Regions from separate parts of the Sphingomonas phyllosphaerae 5.2 genome, predicted to be linked through region 3. Evidence: predicted binding sites of a transcription regulator. Region 3 holds the regulator's gene; each other region holds the start of a gene.
What was found. Region 3 encodes LexA, which represses DNA repair genes until DNA is damaged. Its sites were predicted from a motif close to GTTCCNCNCTTGTTCT; they were not measured.
Positions count from the first base shown of each region.

Region 1: SPHPHY_RS0116470 (ImuA family protein) is a predicted target of LexA. The motif match lies at 2,344-2,359, and genes of this name have one in related genera.
Region 2: SPHPHY_RS0113445 (DUF3072 domain-containing protein) is a predicted target of LexA. The motif match lies at 1,380-1,395, and genes of this name have one in related genera.

Region 1 is NZ_ATTI01000001.1:3,448,499-3,453,202, forward strand. Features, by position in the region: gene SPHPHY_RS0116460 (alpha-ketoacid dehydrogenase subunit beta) at 1-734, opposite strand, end outside; gene SPHPHY_RS0116465 (3-methyl-2-oxobutanoate dehydrogenase (2-methylpropanoyl-transferring) subunit alpha) at 880-2,193, opposite strand; gene SPHPHY_RS0116470 (ImuA family protein) at 2,389-3,138, shown strand; gene SPHPHY_RS0116475 (Y-family DNA polymerase) at 3,053-4,704, shown strand, end outside.
Region 2 is NZ_ATTI01000001.1:2,845,322-2,850,025, forward strand. Features, by position in the region: gene SPHPHY_RS0113440 (potassium transporter Kup) at 1-1,294, opposite strand, end outside; gene SPHPHY_RS0113445 (DUF3072 domain-containing protein) at 1,430-1,648, shown strand; gene SPHPHY_RS0113450 (tetratricopeptide repeat protein) at 1,762-2,394, opposite strand; gene ccmE (cytochrome c maturation protein CcmE) at 2,394-2,831, opposite strand; gene ccmC (heme ABC transporter permease CcmC) at 2,929-3,654, opposite strand; gene SPHPHY_RS0113470 (Leu/Phe/Val dehydrogenase) at 3,796-4,704, opposite strand, start outside.
Region 3 is NZ_ATTI01000001.1:2,986,989-2,991,692, forward strand. Features, by position in the region: gene SPHPHY_RS0114085 (molybdopterin molybdotransferase MoeA) at 1-1,168, shown strand, start outside; gene lexA (transcriptional repressor LexA) at 1,227-1,889, shown strand; gene SPHPHY_RS20230 (ComEC/Rec2 family competence protein) at 2,859-4,704, opposite strand, start outside.

The DNA.
Region 1 (4,704 bases), 460 kb from region 3:
TCGATGATCTCGGCATCGACGCCGGCATCGGCGACCACCTGCGCGCAGACGTGCACCATCGTGCCATAAGCGAGGATTGTCAGCGCCTCGCCCGCGCGCACCACGTTCGCCTTGCCCAGCGGGATCTTGTAATAACCGGTCGGCACCTCGCCGGCGGGATGTTTCGACCAGTTTTCCGCCGGGCGATCCCAATGGCCGTTGAACGGCCCGTTGTAGATGCGCTTCGGCTCGAAGAAGATCACCGGATCATTGTCCTCGATCGCCGAGATCAGCAGCCCCTTGGCATCGTACGGCGTCGACGGGATGATCGTCTTCACGCCGGAGACGTGGGTGAAGATCCCCTCGGGCGACTGCGAGTGCGTCTGCCCGCCGAAAATCCCGCCGCCGAATGGCGAGCGCACCGTCATCGGTGCGGTAAATTCGCCGCCGGAGCGATAGCGCAGCCGCGCCGCCTCGCTGACCAACTGGTCGAGCGCGGGGTAGATGTAATCCGCGAACTGGATCTCCGGCACCGGGCGCAGGCCATAGGCGCCCATTCCTACTGCCACGCCGATGATCCCGCATTCGGTGATCGGCGTGTCGAAGACGCGGGTCTTGCCGTACTTCTTCTGCAAACCGGCAGTCGCGCGGAACACGCCGCCGAAATAGCCGACGTCCTCGCCCATGACGACGATCGACGGATCGCGCGCCATCGTCACGTCCATCGCCGAATTGATCGCCTGGATCATGTTCATGCGGGTGGTGGCGGTATCCTCCGCCGGTTGTTCGATCATGTCGGTCAAATCGACGTCATCCCGGCAAAGGCCGGGACCTCCCTGTTACGAAGAGCGCCCTTGTGACGCGAGACCCCGGCGTTCGCCGCGGTGACGAATAGAGCGTTCACTTGCGCGCCCACGGCCGCCCGCTGGCGGTTTCCTCGTCGATCATCTGCTGGCGTTGCTCGCGCAGGTGCCACGGCATCTCCTCGAACACGCCATCGAACAGGCTGTCGAGCGGCTGGTGCAGGCCGTGGCCCAGAATGCCGTTCTTTTCGGCCTCCTTCTGCGCGCGCTTCACCTCTTCGGCGACCTCGCGGTCCATCGCTTCCTGCCGCGCGTCGTCCCATTCGCCGATCGCGACCAGATGGTCCTTCAGCCGCCGGATCGGATCGCCCAATGGCCATGCGGTCGGCTCGCCGGCCGAGCGATATTGCGTGGGATCGTCGGAGGTCGAATGCCCCTCGGTCCGGTACGTGAAATGCTCGATCAGCGTCGGGCCGGCGTTGGTGCGCGCGCGCTCCGCGGCCCATGCGGTGGCGGCATAGACCGCCAGCGCATCGTTGCCGTCGACGCGCAGCCCGGCGATCCCGTAACCCACCGCGCGGGCCGCGAACGTCGTCGCCTCCGCACCGGCGAAGCCCGAGAAACTGCTGATCGCCCATTGGTTGTTGACGACGTTGAAGATCACCGGTGCACGATAGACGGTCGCGAAGGTCAGCGCGGAATGGAAGTCGCCCTCCGCGGTGGAGCCTTCGCCGCACCATGTCGCCGCAATCCGGGTGTCGCCCTTCGACGCGCTCGCCATCGCCCAGCCGACCGCCTGCGGATATTGCGTCGTCAGGTTCCCCGAGATCGAAAAGAAGCCGAACCTCTTTTCCGAATACATGATCGGCAGCTGCTTGCCCTGCAACTTGTCGCCGGTATTCGAATAGATCTGGTTCATCATGTCGACCATCGGGCAACCACGCGCGATGAGAAGGCCCTGCTGACGATAGGACGGGAAGCACATGTCCTCGGCATCCAGCGCGTGCGCGGCGGCGACCGCCACTGCCTCCTCGCCCAGGGATTTCATGTAGAAGCTGGTCTTGCCCTGTCGCTGCGCGCGGAACATGCGTTCGTCGAACGCGCGCACCGTCGCCATGTGGCGCAGCATCCGGCGCAGTTTATCGGGGGATAGCCGCGGGTTCCACGCGCCGACCGCCTGGTTCTGCTCGTCCAGGACGCGCACCATCGTATAGGCCAGTTCGGTAAAGCCGCTCGCCGGCTCCGCAGTGTCGGGGCGGCGCGCCGCGCCCGCCGCCGGCACCTCGACATCCGCGAAGTCGACCGTATCGCCGGGCCGGAACTTGGGCTCGGGCACGTGCAGCGACAGGCGTGGCAGATTCTGCGGCGGCGGGTTGCCGGCGGGATGCTGGATGCCGGGATCGTCGGCCAAGTCTCACTCTCCATCACGCGCCGTTTCGGGTGACGGCGCGGTTTCCCGTCCTTGTAATATTGTTTCAAACGCGACGAAAGCCCCCATGTAGCAAGGTGACGAACCCAGCATTCTCGGGCTATTCAACGAATTGACTCGACTCGCCATTGCGGAACAAACTAGGAACGAACATCCCTTTGCGGAGTCGTACCAGCCGTGCCCGAGTCGAGCGTCCTTCAATCCCTGCGCGATACGCTCCGCGCCATCGAAGGCGACGGCCATCGTCGCCGTCCGGTGTTGCCGTTCGGGATTGGCGAACTCGATGCGCGGCTGGCGAACACCGGTCTGCGGCTCGATGCACTGCACGAGATCGCCGCCGCGACGCCCTCGCCAAGTGACGATGCGTCGGCGACCCTGTTCCTCGCCGGGATCGCCGCGCGTGCCTGGGGGCCGGTCCTCTGGGTGGTGCGGCGGCGCGACCTGTTCGCGCCCGGCCTCTACCAGTCGGGTCTCGACCCCGAACGCGTGCTCTATGCCGAGGCGACCGACGATGCCGAGGTGCTGGCGCTGATGGAGGAGGGGTTGCGCCACCGCGCACTGGGGGCGGTAATCGGCGAGACGTGCCGTGCCGCGATGGCCTCGACGCGCCGGTTGCAACTGGCGGCGGAGGGCGGGCGGACGATCGCGCTGCTGATGAAGCGGCACGCGCGGGAGGGTGCCGACCCGCTCGCTGTGCCATCCGCGGCGGTGACGCGCTGGCGCATCGCTTCCGCCCCGTCCGCGCCGTTGCCGGTCGCCGGTATCGGGCGCGCGCGCTGGGACGTGGCGCTGGTCCGCCAGCGTGGCGGCGAAGCATTTCAAACGATCGTGGAGGCATGCGATGAAACGGGTCGCCTCGCTCTACCTGCCCGACTGGTCGATCGACCGGCTGCGGCGGGCCGAGCCCGCCCTCGCGCCGCCGCCTGAGCGGCGCGTCGCGCTCGATCTTGCCGCGATCAAGGCGGCAGGCGACGCCGAACAGGGCGGCAAGCAATGCGACGCGCCGCGCAACAGCGGCTGGCGCCCCGGTGCGCGCTGGGCACGCGAGGACGTCGCGCGCCACGTCGCCGCGCTGCCCGCGCACCAGCGCCCGCCGATGCGCGAAATGGGTCGCCGCAGCGAAGCCGCCGAACACCCGTACAAGCGCCTGCCCGGCGACGACGGCGGCAAGGCGAGCGGCTGGCCCGAACCGGCGATGGTGGCGGTGCGCTCGCATGGCGAGGGCGTGCGCGACAAAGATCCGGCACCTCACCTCCATCGTCCGCAGCAGACGGACACCACCCGCCATACGGACACCCCGGCTTCGGCAGGGATGACGGCTGCGGCCCCGCCCTTCGCCGCCTGGAACGCGATGCCGGCGATCCGCTATCCCGGCGATGGCCCGCATCCCGACAAGCACGCGGCGAAGGAACGCCGCGGCTCCAACGATGCCGGCGCGACCGTCGGGCAAGTCGCCGCCTTCTTCGACACCGGGCGCAGTACCGCGGGCACCGTCTCGCGCGTCTGTACGCCCATGCCCGCCCCCACCCGGCCGGTAATCCCCGAAACCGCGCCGCCGCTCGTCACCGTCCGCAAGGCCGGCAGCCGCGTCGAGGTCGCCGCCGTCTCCTCCGCCGCACATGCGCTGGGCATCGTTCCCGGCATGGCGCTGACCCAGGTCCGCGCCGCCACGCCCGACGTGGTCGTGCGCGACGCCGATCCGGACGGTGACGCGCGCGACCTGCACCGGCTGGCGGTCGCACTCGCGCGCCGCTGGTCGCCAACCGTCGCCATCGCCGATCCGCAGACGCTGTTCCTCGACCTCACCGGAGTCGCACACCTCCACGGCGGCGAGGCGGGGATGGCACGGCGGATCGTGCGCCTGCTCGCGCGGATCGGCATCACCGCGCGGGTCGCGATCGCCGACACCGCGGGAGCCGCCTGGGCCTGCGCGCACCACGCTGCAGACGGCGTCACGATCCTCCCGCCCGGCGAGACGTTGACTGCCATTGCCAAGCTGCCGGTCGCGGCGTTGCGGATTGACGATCACGCGCTGGAATTGCTGCGCCGGCTCGGCATCGACCATGTCGGGCAGCTCGCCGCGCTCCCGCGCGCGCCGCTAGCGCGGCGGTTCGGACGCGCGGTGCCGTTGCGGCTCGACCAGGCGAGCGGGCGCGCCGCCGAGCCGCTCGCCCCGATCGTTCCGCCGGTCGCGATCATCGTCGAGCAGCGTTTCGCCGAACCGTTGCTGACGGCCGAACCGATCGCGCACTGGATCGCACAGCTCGTCACGCGACTTGTGGAGGATCTCGCGCGCGACGGCCGCGGAGCGCGCGTCGTGCTGCTCGCCGCCACGCGCATCGACGCCGCCGTGCAGGTCGAACGGGTCGGCTTCGCGCGCCCGACCCGCGCGCCCGCCCATATGCTGCGGTTGTTGCTGCGCCGCATCGAGCGGCTCGATCCTGGGTTCGGGATCGAGGCGCTTGCGCTTCACGTCCGCCGCGCCGACCCGCT
Region 2 (4,704 bases), 140 kb from region 3:
AGTACAGCCCGTCGATCGAGAGGAACACGATCTCGAACAGCGCCGTCGCCCACAGCGGCCAATGCCACACGCGCCGGATCAGCACCCCGATCATGCACGTTGAGATGAACATCGTGCCGGTCACCGCGATCCCGTACGCCGCGGCGAGGTTCGACGATTCGCCGAACCCGAAGACCAGCAACAGCACCATCACCATCAACGCCCAATTGGCGGCGGGGATGTAGATCTGGCCCGCTTCGGACGCGCTGGTGTGCGTGATGCGGATGCGCGGCATCAGCCCGAGCTGCACCGCCTGCTGCACCACCGAATAGGCGCCGGTGATCACTGCCTGGCTGGCGATGACGGTCGCCATCGTCGCCAGGATCACCAGCGGCAGTCGCCAGTCCTCCGGCGCCATCAGGAAGAACGGGTTCTGCGCGGCTTGCGGCTGCTCGAGCAGCAGCGCGCCCTGCCCCAGATAGTTGAGCATCAGCGCCGGCAACACGAACGCCAGCCACGCCATCGCGATCGGCCGGCGGCCGAAATGTCCCATGTCGGCGTACAATGCCTCGGCACCGGTCACCGCCAGCACGACCGAGCCGAGCGCGAGAAACGCCAGCCCGCCGTCGTTCAGCGCGAAGCGGACCGCGTATAATGGATTCAACGCGAACAGGATGTCCGGCCGCTGGATGATGTGCGCCACGCCCATCACCGCCACGACCACGAAATAGACGACCATGATCGGCCCGAACAGCCGCCCGACCTTCTCGGTCCCGATCGATTGCATGTAGAACAGCGCGATCAGGATCGTCACCGCGATCGGCAGCACGAACGATCCGAAGCCCTGCTCGACCGTCGCCAGCCCCTCGACCGCCGACAGCACGGAGATCGCGGGCGTGATCATGCAGTCGCCGAAGAAAAGCGCCGTCGCCAGGACGCCGAGGATCACGAGGCTCGGCCCCCATTTCTTCCCTGCGCCGGATCGCCGCTGGATCAGCGCGAGCAATGCCAGGCTGCCGCCCTCGCCGTTGTTGTCGGCGCGCAGCACGATCAGCACGTATTTGACCGTCACGATCAGCATCAGCGACCAGAAGACGAGGCTGATGACGCCGAAGATATGCAGCGGATCGACGGCGAGCGGGTGGTGCCCGACGAACACTTCCTTCATCGCATAAAGCGGGCTGGTGCCGATATCGCCGTAAACGACGCCGATCGCGCCAAGCGCCAGCTTCCCGAGACCACCACTTTGATGATGATTGTGATGAGCCGTACCCGCCTGCGCGCGTACCGCAGGGTCGGTCGTCGCGACGCTCATGCGCCGGCCACCGCTATCGAGACAACATCCGCATGCGTGGCCATAATGTGGCGCGCCTAGCACGCGGCCGATGGCCCCGCAACGCGGAACAGGCAGCGAACAGAAATGTTATGTCCGTCGGAAGGACATGTGACCATGAGCGATACCCATAATCCGAAGAGCGAGCCGTTCTCCAATGCGGAGAAGGATCCCGATGACTGGACGACCGGCGATGAGCCGATGACCGGCGCGCAGGCCAGCTACCTCAAGACGCTCAGCGAGGAAGCCGGCGAGGAGTTCGACGAGTCGCTGACCAAGGGCGACGCCTCCAAGCGGATCGACGCGCTGCAAGAGAAGACCGGCCGGGGCAAATAGGGCTTTGGAATCGGGAGCGCGACCACCGCGTCGCGCTCCCGCCTGCTACGTTCGCTCACAGACCCGCAACGCGAGCGACCATCTCCCCCGCTCTGCCTTTATACCAGCCGCGCCTAGCGCCGCTGCGACATCGCGATGAGTCGCTCGAGCAACGCCAGACGCCGCGCGATCTCGGCACGGTACGGCGTCCCTTCCGGTGACAATGCCACCGCTCGCGTCCACAACATGCGCGTCTTCGTCAGATCGCCCGCCTCCAGATACGCGAAGCCGAGATAATATGGCGGCGCCGGATGCTCGGGCGCCAGCCGCGCCGCCTGCCGGAACGCCAGCAGCGCCGGCGGCGACACGACGTGCCCGGCATCCGCCGCCAGCGTCACCCCCGCCCAGGTCCACAGGATAAAGCTCTGCGGCAGTTTCGACAGCCCGCCCAGCATCACCCGCGCCGCCGCATCGTCGTTGCCGCTACGCGTCATCGCATCCGCCGCGACCAGATAGGCGGTGTCGGCATTGAAGCGCCCGAACATGCTGTCGCGAAGCTGGGTCTCCTCGATATCGATCGGCGTGGTGGTGGCCGCGTGCTGCGGCGCTGCGGCCGGCAGCGTCGGCCGCCCCTGCCACGCATAGCCGACGCCGCCGAGGCACAAGGCCGCGCCCAGCATCGACCACAGCAGCCGATCGACGCGCAGCACGAACGCCATCGCCGCAAACGCGGCACCGCCGAGCAGCAAAAGCGCGAAAAAGCCCATTATCGCGGCTCCAACGTGCGCGTTTCGTGCATTTTACCGGCCATTTGCGGAGGCATGTATTTCTCGTCGTGCTTGGCGAGCAGATTGGTCGCGACGAACGATGCGTCGGCGCGGAAATGCCCCTCGGCGACCACGCCCGATCCTTCGCGGAACAGGTCCGGCGCGATCCCGCTGAAATGCACCGGGGTCGTCGCCTTGCCGTCGGTCACCACAAAGTCGATCGCCACGCCATCGGCGGCGCGGCGTATCGATCCGCGCTCCACCATCCCGCCCAGCCGCACCGCCTTGTCGGGCGGCGGCAGCGCGCCCGCGACATCGCCGGGCGCGTAGAAAAACGCCGCCTGATCGCGCAGTCCCGACAACGCCAGCAACGCCGCGACGCCGACCGCTGCCAGCCCGAGCAGGACCAGCATCAACCGTTGGTTCTTCCTCGTCATTTCTCGGCGTCCCGCATCTGGCGCCAGCTCCACCAGCCGAGCAGCGCCGCGCCCGCCAGCGTCAGCGTGTACGCGGCGGTCACGAACGGCCACGGGTTCATGCGCGCGCCCGCCGCCGCAACCGCGCCTCGGCCTTCTCACGCGCCAACATCGCACGCATCCGCATCAGCACGACGGCGCCGAAGAACAAACTGAAGCCCGCCAGCATGATCGGCAGCGGCCAGAGCAACGATCGATCGATGCTCGAACCGGTCAGGCCGATGCTCGGTCCCTGATGCAGCGTGTTCCACCACACCACCGAATAGCGGATCACCGGCAACAGCACGGTGCCCGCGATCCCGTAGAGCGCAGGGATCCGTCCATCACCGTCGCGCTCGCGATCGGCCTGCGCCAGCGCGATAAAGCCGAGATAGACGAAGAACAGCAGCAGCATCGACGTCAGTCGCCCATCCCATTGCCACCACGTTCCCCAGGTCGGCCGCCCCCAGATCGCGCCGGTGACAAGGCACAATGCGGCGAAGATCGCCCCCGGCGCCGCGATCGCGCGAGCGGCGATCGCCGCCAGCGGATGCCGCCACACGAGGAAGACGATGCTGGATATCGCGATGCCGCTCCATCCGCCCATCCCCAGCCACGCGGCCGGGACATGGATGTAAAGGATGCGCACCGTCTCACCTTGCAGATAATCGGCAGGGGTCTGCGTCAGCCCCGCCCAGCATCCAATTGCGATCAACGCCACCCCGGCCCACCACAGGATGGGGGTAAGCGGACGCGCGATCTTCAGGAAACGCGCCGGATTGGCAAAGGCATGTAACGCTGGCACGCGAGCGAGATAAGCGAAGTGAGGGCGGTCGTCACCCGCCAAAAAGGTGGGGCGGCCGTGGCGGCCCGCTTTCCCTGGACTCGGGTGGGACGAAGCGGCCCCGGGCCACGCACGCGCCGCCCCGGACCGCTTCGCAACCTGTTACCGCCCGATCAAACGCCGCGCGATCCGGTCCGCTACCTCGGCCGTCGGATCGCCCGTCGTCGCGGCTTCATCCCACACCTGATCGAGGCGCCCGGGGATCTGCGCGATCCGCGCCATCACTTCGGCCTCGTCGCCATGACCGAGATATTCCAGCCCGACGTTGATGATCCCGCCGGCGTTGATGACGTAATCGGGTGCGTAGACGATCCCGGCATCGTGCAATCGCTGCCCGTCGGCGCGCGTCTCGAGCTGGTTGTTCGCGCCACCGGCGACGATCTTCGCCTTCAGCGTCGGGATCGACCGCTCGGTCAGGATCGCGCCCAATGCGTTCGGGCTCACGATGTCCGCATCGGTCGAAAGGATAGCCTCCGGAGCCACCGTCGTCGCGCCCAGCTCGGCGGCCATCCGCTCCGCCCGCACCTGATCGACGTCGGCCAGCGTCAGCACCGCGCCGTCCTTGGCCAGCAACCGCGCGAGACCGCCACCGACCGATCCCAGCCCCTGCACCGCGACGCGTACGCCGCGCATGTCGTCGCTGCCCAACCCGCGCTTCGCCGCCGCCCGCACGCCCAGGTACACGCCGTGTGCGGTATACGGCCCCGGATCGCCGCCAGCCGCACCCTGCGCCACCGGCAGGCCGGAGACGTAGCGCGTCTCGCCCGCGATCACCTTCATCCGCGCTTCGGACATGCCGACGTCCTCCGCTGTGACGTAGCGCCCGCCCAGCGACTCGACCGCGCGCCCGAATGCCACCAGCTGCGCCTCGCTGATCGTCGCGCCAGGCTTGTCCGCCAGCACGACGCCCTTGCCGCCGCCCAGGTCCAGCCCGGCCATCGCGTTCTTGTAGCTCATGCCGCGCGATAGTCGCAGCGCGTCGGTGATCGCGCGCGAATCATCCGCGTAATG
Region 3 (4,704 bases):
GGTTCCGGTTGCCGAGGCGCAGGCCCGCGTGCTGGCGCTGGGCCGCCATGTCGACGCGGTGGACGTCCCGCTGATCGAGGCACTTGGCCGCTGGGCCGCCGCTCCCGTCATCGCGCGCCGCACCCAACCTGCCGCCGATCTGTCCGCAATGGACGGCTACGCGCTGCGCTTCGCCGATCTTCCCGGACCTTTTCAGGTAATTGGCGAAAGCGCCGCGGGCACCCCTTTCGGGACCGCCGTCGATAGCGGACAGGCGGTCCGCATCTTCACCGGCGCCGCGCTACCATCCGGCACCGATACCGTGCTGGTCCAGGAAGACGCCGCTCGCGATGGTGCGACGCTGACGCTCGCCGGCGAAGGCCCCGCGCATGTCGGCCGCAACGTCCGCCGCCGCGGGCTCGATTTCCATGAAGGCGATATCCTCGTCGAGCGAGGGCAACGCCTTACACCCGCGCGACTCGCGGTCGCTGCGACTGGTGGAGTGGCGCGGTTAACGGTCGCGCGCCCGGTCCGCGTCGCGCTGGCCGCAACTGGTGACGAACTGGTCGAACCCGGCACGCCCGGTGACGCCCTGCCCGAGTCCAACCGCCTGTTATTGCGCGCGTTGCTCGCCGACATGCCGGTCGAGATCGTCGACCTCGGAATCCTCCCGGACCGGCTAGATCGCTTGACGGACGCATTTGCGCGCGTCGACGCCGACGTGCTGGTCACCACCGGCGGCGCCTCGGTCGGTGACCACGATCTCGTCCGCCCTGCGCTCGCAGCCGCGGGTACGACGCTCGACTTCTGGCGGATCGCGCTGCGCCCCGGCAAGCCGATGCTCGCCGGGCGGCGCGGCGACATGGCAGTGGTCGGCCTGCCCGGCAATCCCGTGTCCGCGTTCGTCACCGCGCTCCTCTTCGTGCGTCCGCTCGTCGCGCATCTCGCCGGCGCCAGCGATCCTTTCCCAAGCGTCTCCCGGGTCTTGCTGGGCGAAAACCTGCCCGCGAACGGCGAGCGTACCGACTATCTACGGGCCGAATTGCGCGACGGGCGCGCGTACGCCTCGACTATCCAGGACAGCTCGATGCTGCGCACGCTGGCACGCTCGACATGCCTGATCGTGCGTGAATCGCACGCGCCCGCGGCGGCGGCCGGCGACTCGGCGGAAGTCCTGATGATCGCTTGACGGAGGGCTATATGTTCCATAAAGGTTCGCACTCCGTTCACTAGGAAGGCGCCGGGACATGCTGACGCGCAAGCAGCACGAGCTGATCTGCTTCATCGAGGATCGCCTGGCCGACACCGGCGTCTCGCCCTCGTTCGAGGAGATGAAGGACGCGTTGGAGCTGAAGAGCAAGTCGGGTGTCCATCGCCTCATCAGCGCCCTTGAGGAACGTGGTTATCTGCGCCGCCTTCCCAATCGCGCGCGCGCACTGGAAGTTCTCAAGGCACCTGAGCGCGGCGCCGAGGCGAAGCGCGCCGCCCCTCCGTCGGTCAAGCGTACCATGCCCGCGCCCGCGAACGACGTGGTCGAGATCCCGCTGCACGGGCGGATCGCCGCGGGCGTGCCGATCGAGGCGTTCGAAGGTTCGACGATGCTTCCGGTACCCGCCGCACTGCTCGGGGCAGGCGAGCACTTCGCGTTGGAAGTGTCGGGCGATTCGATGGTGGAGGCTGGCATCTTCGACGGCGATTATGCGCTGATCCGCCGTCAGGAAGTGGCGCGCGACGGTGAGATCGTCGTCGCACTGATCGACGACAGCGAGGCGACGCTCAAATACTTCCGCCACGAAGGTGCGATGATCCGCCTCGATCCTGCCAATCGCGCGTACGACCCGCAGCGCTATGCGCCGGCGCAGGTCCGTGTACAGGGTCGCCTGGCTGGGCTGTTGCGTCGTTATTCCTGACGCTCGGTAGCGGCGGCAGCCGGCAATGTGTCGTACCGCGGTGATCGATATTCGCTAGGATCGTCGCGCCTACGGGTAGTTGGTTGAAGGCTTCCTGGCTAAACTCGCGCCGGCACCGCGGGGTTGAGCGGCTTCGATGCGCTTGCTCGCAAAATGGGGTGCACGTGCCGCCGACTTTGTGCGCGTTCACGACGTTTTGTAGCACCAACCACCTTCAGCCTAAAACGTCGGAGCATCCGGCGATCCAGATGCGCGATTACTGACAAACCGGTGTGCGCTGAGATCCGGCTGCTGCTTTTGTCATCAAGCAACGAAGCTTCGGATCAGATCCGTGGCGAAGGCGAGTGCTGATGACTGGCAGACACCAACCTGCACTGGATCGAAATCGATATGCCGATGCGACGTGCACTTGCCGGGAGCCGCGGCGCTCGAACATTTTCGCAGTTTCAAGATAGAACGCGGCAAGCCGCCGAAGTTCGTGACCGGGAGCGGGGTCGAGGACGGTGGCGTGGTGCGGCCGGATTGTCGTGCTACGCTGACGAATACGGAATAGCGAGTGACGCCGAGGTATAACCATCAAGACCAGACGTGCAACATGACTCCGCGCAAAACAACGCCAGATCTCACGCGTCACTATCTTGTATGCAGCCGTTCTTACAAGTGAGGCGGAGCGCATAACAGCGCGCGAGATTGATTGGCTACGCTGATTCCGCTTGTGCAGCACGTCGTTCACGTCCGCCCGGCGACAATGAGCGCCGCTCTAGGGCCGATCGACATTCAGCCGAATCCCCTGCCAACTCCGTCTCTCCAAGCGTGGCTAAGCAAAGGGCATCGTGCGGAACGCTGGATTGCTTCGCTACGCTCGCAAGACAGGTGAAGGGAGCAGATCTGCCGGGCCGTGCAAGCGCGGTTGCCCGAGCAGGCGGAATGTCGATCCCGCCCTGTTCGCACGACAATCGCTACCGACCGTCACTCACTGATCCGCCGCCGATCTCCGCCACTCATACGACTTTGGCTCGGCAATCCGTAATCGCGAACGTCGCCCCGCGGGCGGTCCCGGCGAACGAAACGCGACACCCTGCCCCTTGCAGCGACAACCGGGAGCGCCGTCGCCATGATCCACGGGTGCGCGTCGCCGGCGCGACGGACGGTGGTCACCCGCTGCGTTGCGAAGGTCACCGCCACCCCGCCGGTCCGCGCCAGCATCGTTCGATCGAGCGTCAGCCAGCGGGCGCGGCAACGGTGTGGCAGGCGTCGATCGCTGACGACGACATCGGCATCATGGCACAGTGGCACGAACGCGGCCGCGGGGACGAGATCGCTGCTGCGGGTCGCCAGAATACGCCAGCGCCGACCCGCGGCGGTACGCTCCATCCGGCAGAGGTCGCGGTTGCACTGCGCCGCGCCCTCCTCGCTGAGCAGCGCCGGCTCGCCGTCCAGGCCGCCAGCCTCCGACAGCAGATCGCGCATATAGTCACCGGTACGATCGCGCAGGATCGCCACCCGACCGGCATCGTCGCGCAGGGCGAGGTGCCGGCCGCCCCCGGTAACGATCAGGTCCGGCACCGGCGTCGCCAGCGTCCAGACGGTGCCGATCGCAACCGGCAGCAACCCGGCGTAGCGCCACCGCGTCCGCCAGATCGCCAGCCATAGCCCGCCTGCCACGATCGCGCCGAACGCCGCGTGCGGCATCACCGGCAGCGCCGTCACGGCGCCGGGCGCCGCCGCCACGCTCCGCGCGATCCACAGCAACACCGCGAGCGCCTTGCCGGCGACCCACCACCCCACCGCGCCCAACCCAACCGCATCGAGCAACAGCGCCAGCGCCTCCGCAGGCATCACCACGAATGTCGTCAGCGGGATCGCCACGATGTTTGCGAACGCACCGTACAGCCCGGCCTGATGAAAATGGAACACCGCGATCGGCATCAGCGTCAGTTCAACCGCCACGCCAGTGACCAGCAGCGATGCAAGCCCGCGCAACACGCCGCGCCAGCGCGACTCGTCATGTACGACGAACCATCCGCGCACGCGCGGATGTTCGTGGAGCGCCACGATCGCGGTCACCGCCGCGAACGACAATTGGAAGCTCGCCCCCGCCACCGCCTCGGGCCATGCCAGCAACACGACCAATGCCCCCACCGCCACCAGCCGCAGCGTCAGCGCCTCGCGTCCCAGCGCCAGCGCGACAAGCACCATCAGCGCCGCGACGCAGCTGCGGATCGTCGGCACCTGCGCCCCGGTCAGCCACGTATAACCGATCGCCGCGACCGCTCCCGCCGCGGCTGCGACCAGCGGCAGCCGCCCGGTCAGCGCCAGCCGCGGTGACAACGCGAGCACGCGCAGCGTCATCCACATCACCAGCGCGACCGCCGCGGTGATGTGCAGCCCGCTGACCGATAGCAGGTGCGCGAGTCCTGCCCGCCGCATCGCCTCGGCATCGGGTTCGTCGATAGCACCGGTGTCGCCGGTGGCGAGTGCCGCGGCGATCCCGCCCGCGCTGCCCGGTAGCCGTGCCTCGATATGGGCGCTCAAGCGCTCGCGGACGCCCGCGCCGCCGTCTTTTGCCGGGGTCACCACCGTCACGGGTGCGAACCCGCGCCCGCTCGCCCCCAGTCCCGCGAACCACGCCACCCGCGCGAAATCGTACGCGCCGGGCACCGCCGCCGGCGCGGGCGGCATCAATCGCGCGCGGACCCGGACCGTCGCGCCACGCGCCACCCCCGCCCGCAACCCGTCCGCTTCCAGATTGACGCGCACCCGAGTCGGCGCACGACCGTCACCATCCCACGCGCGCACCGCCAGCGTCACCCGC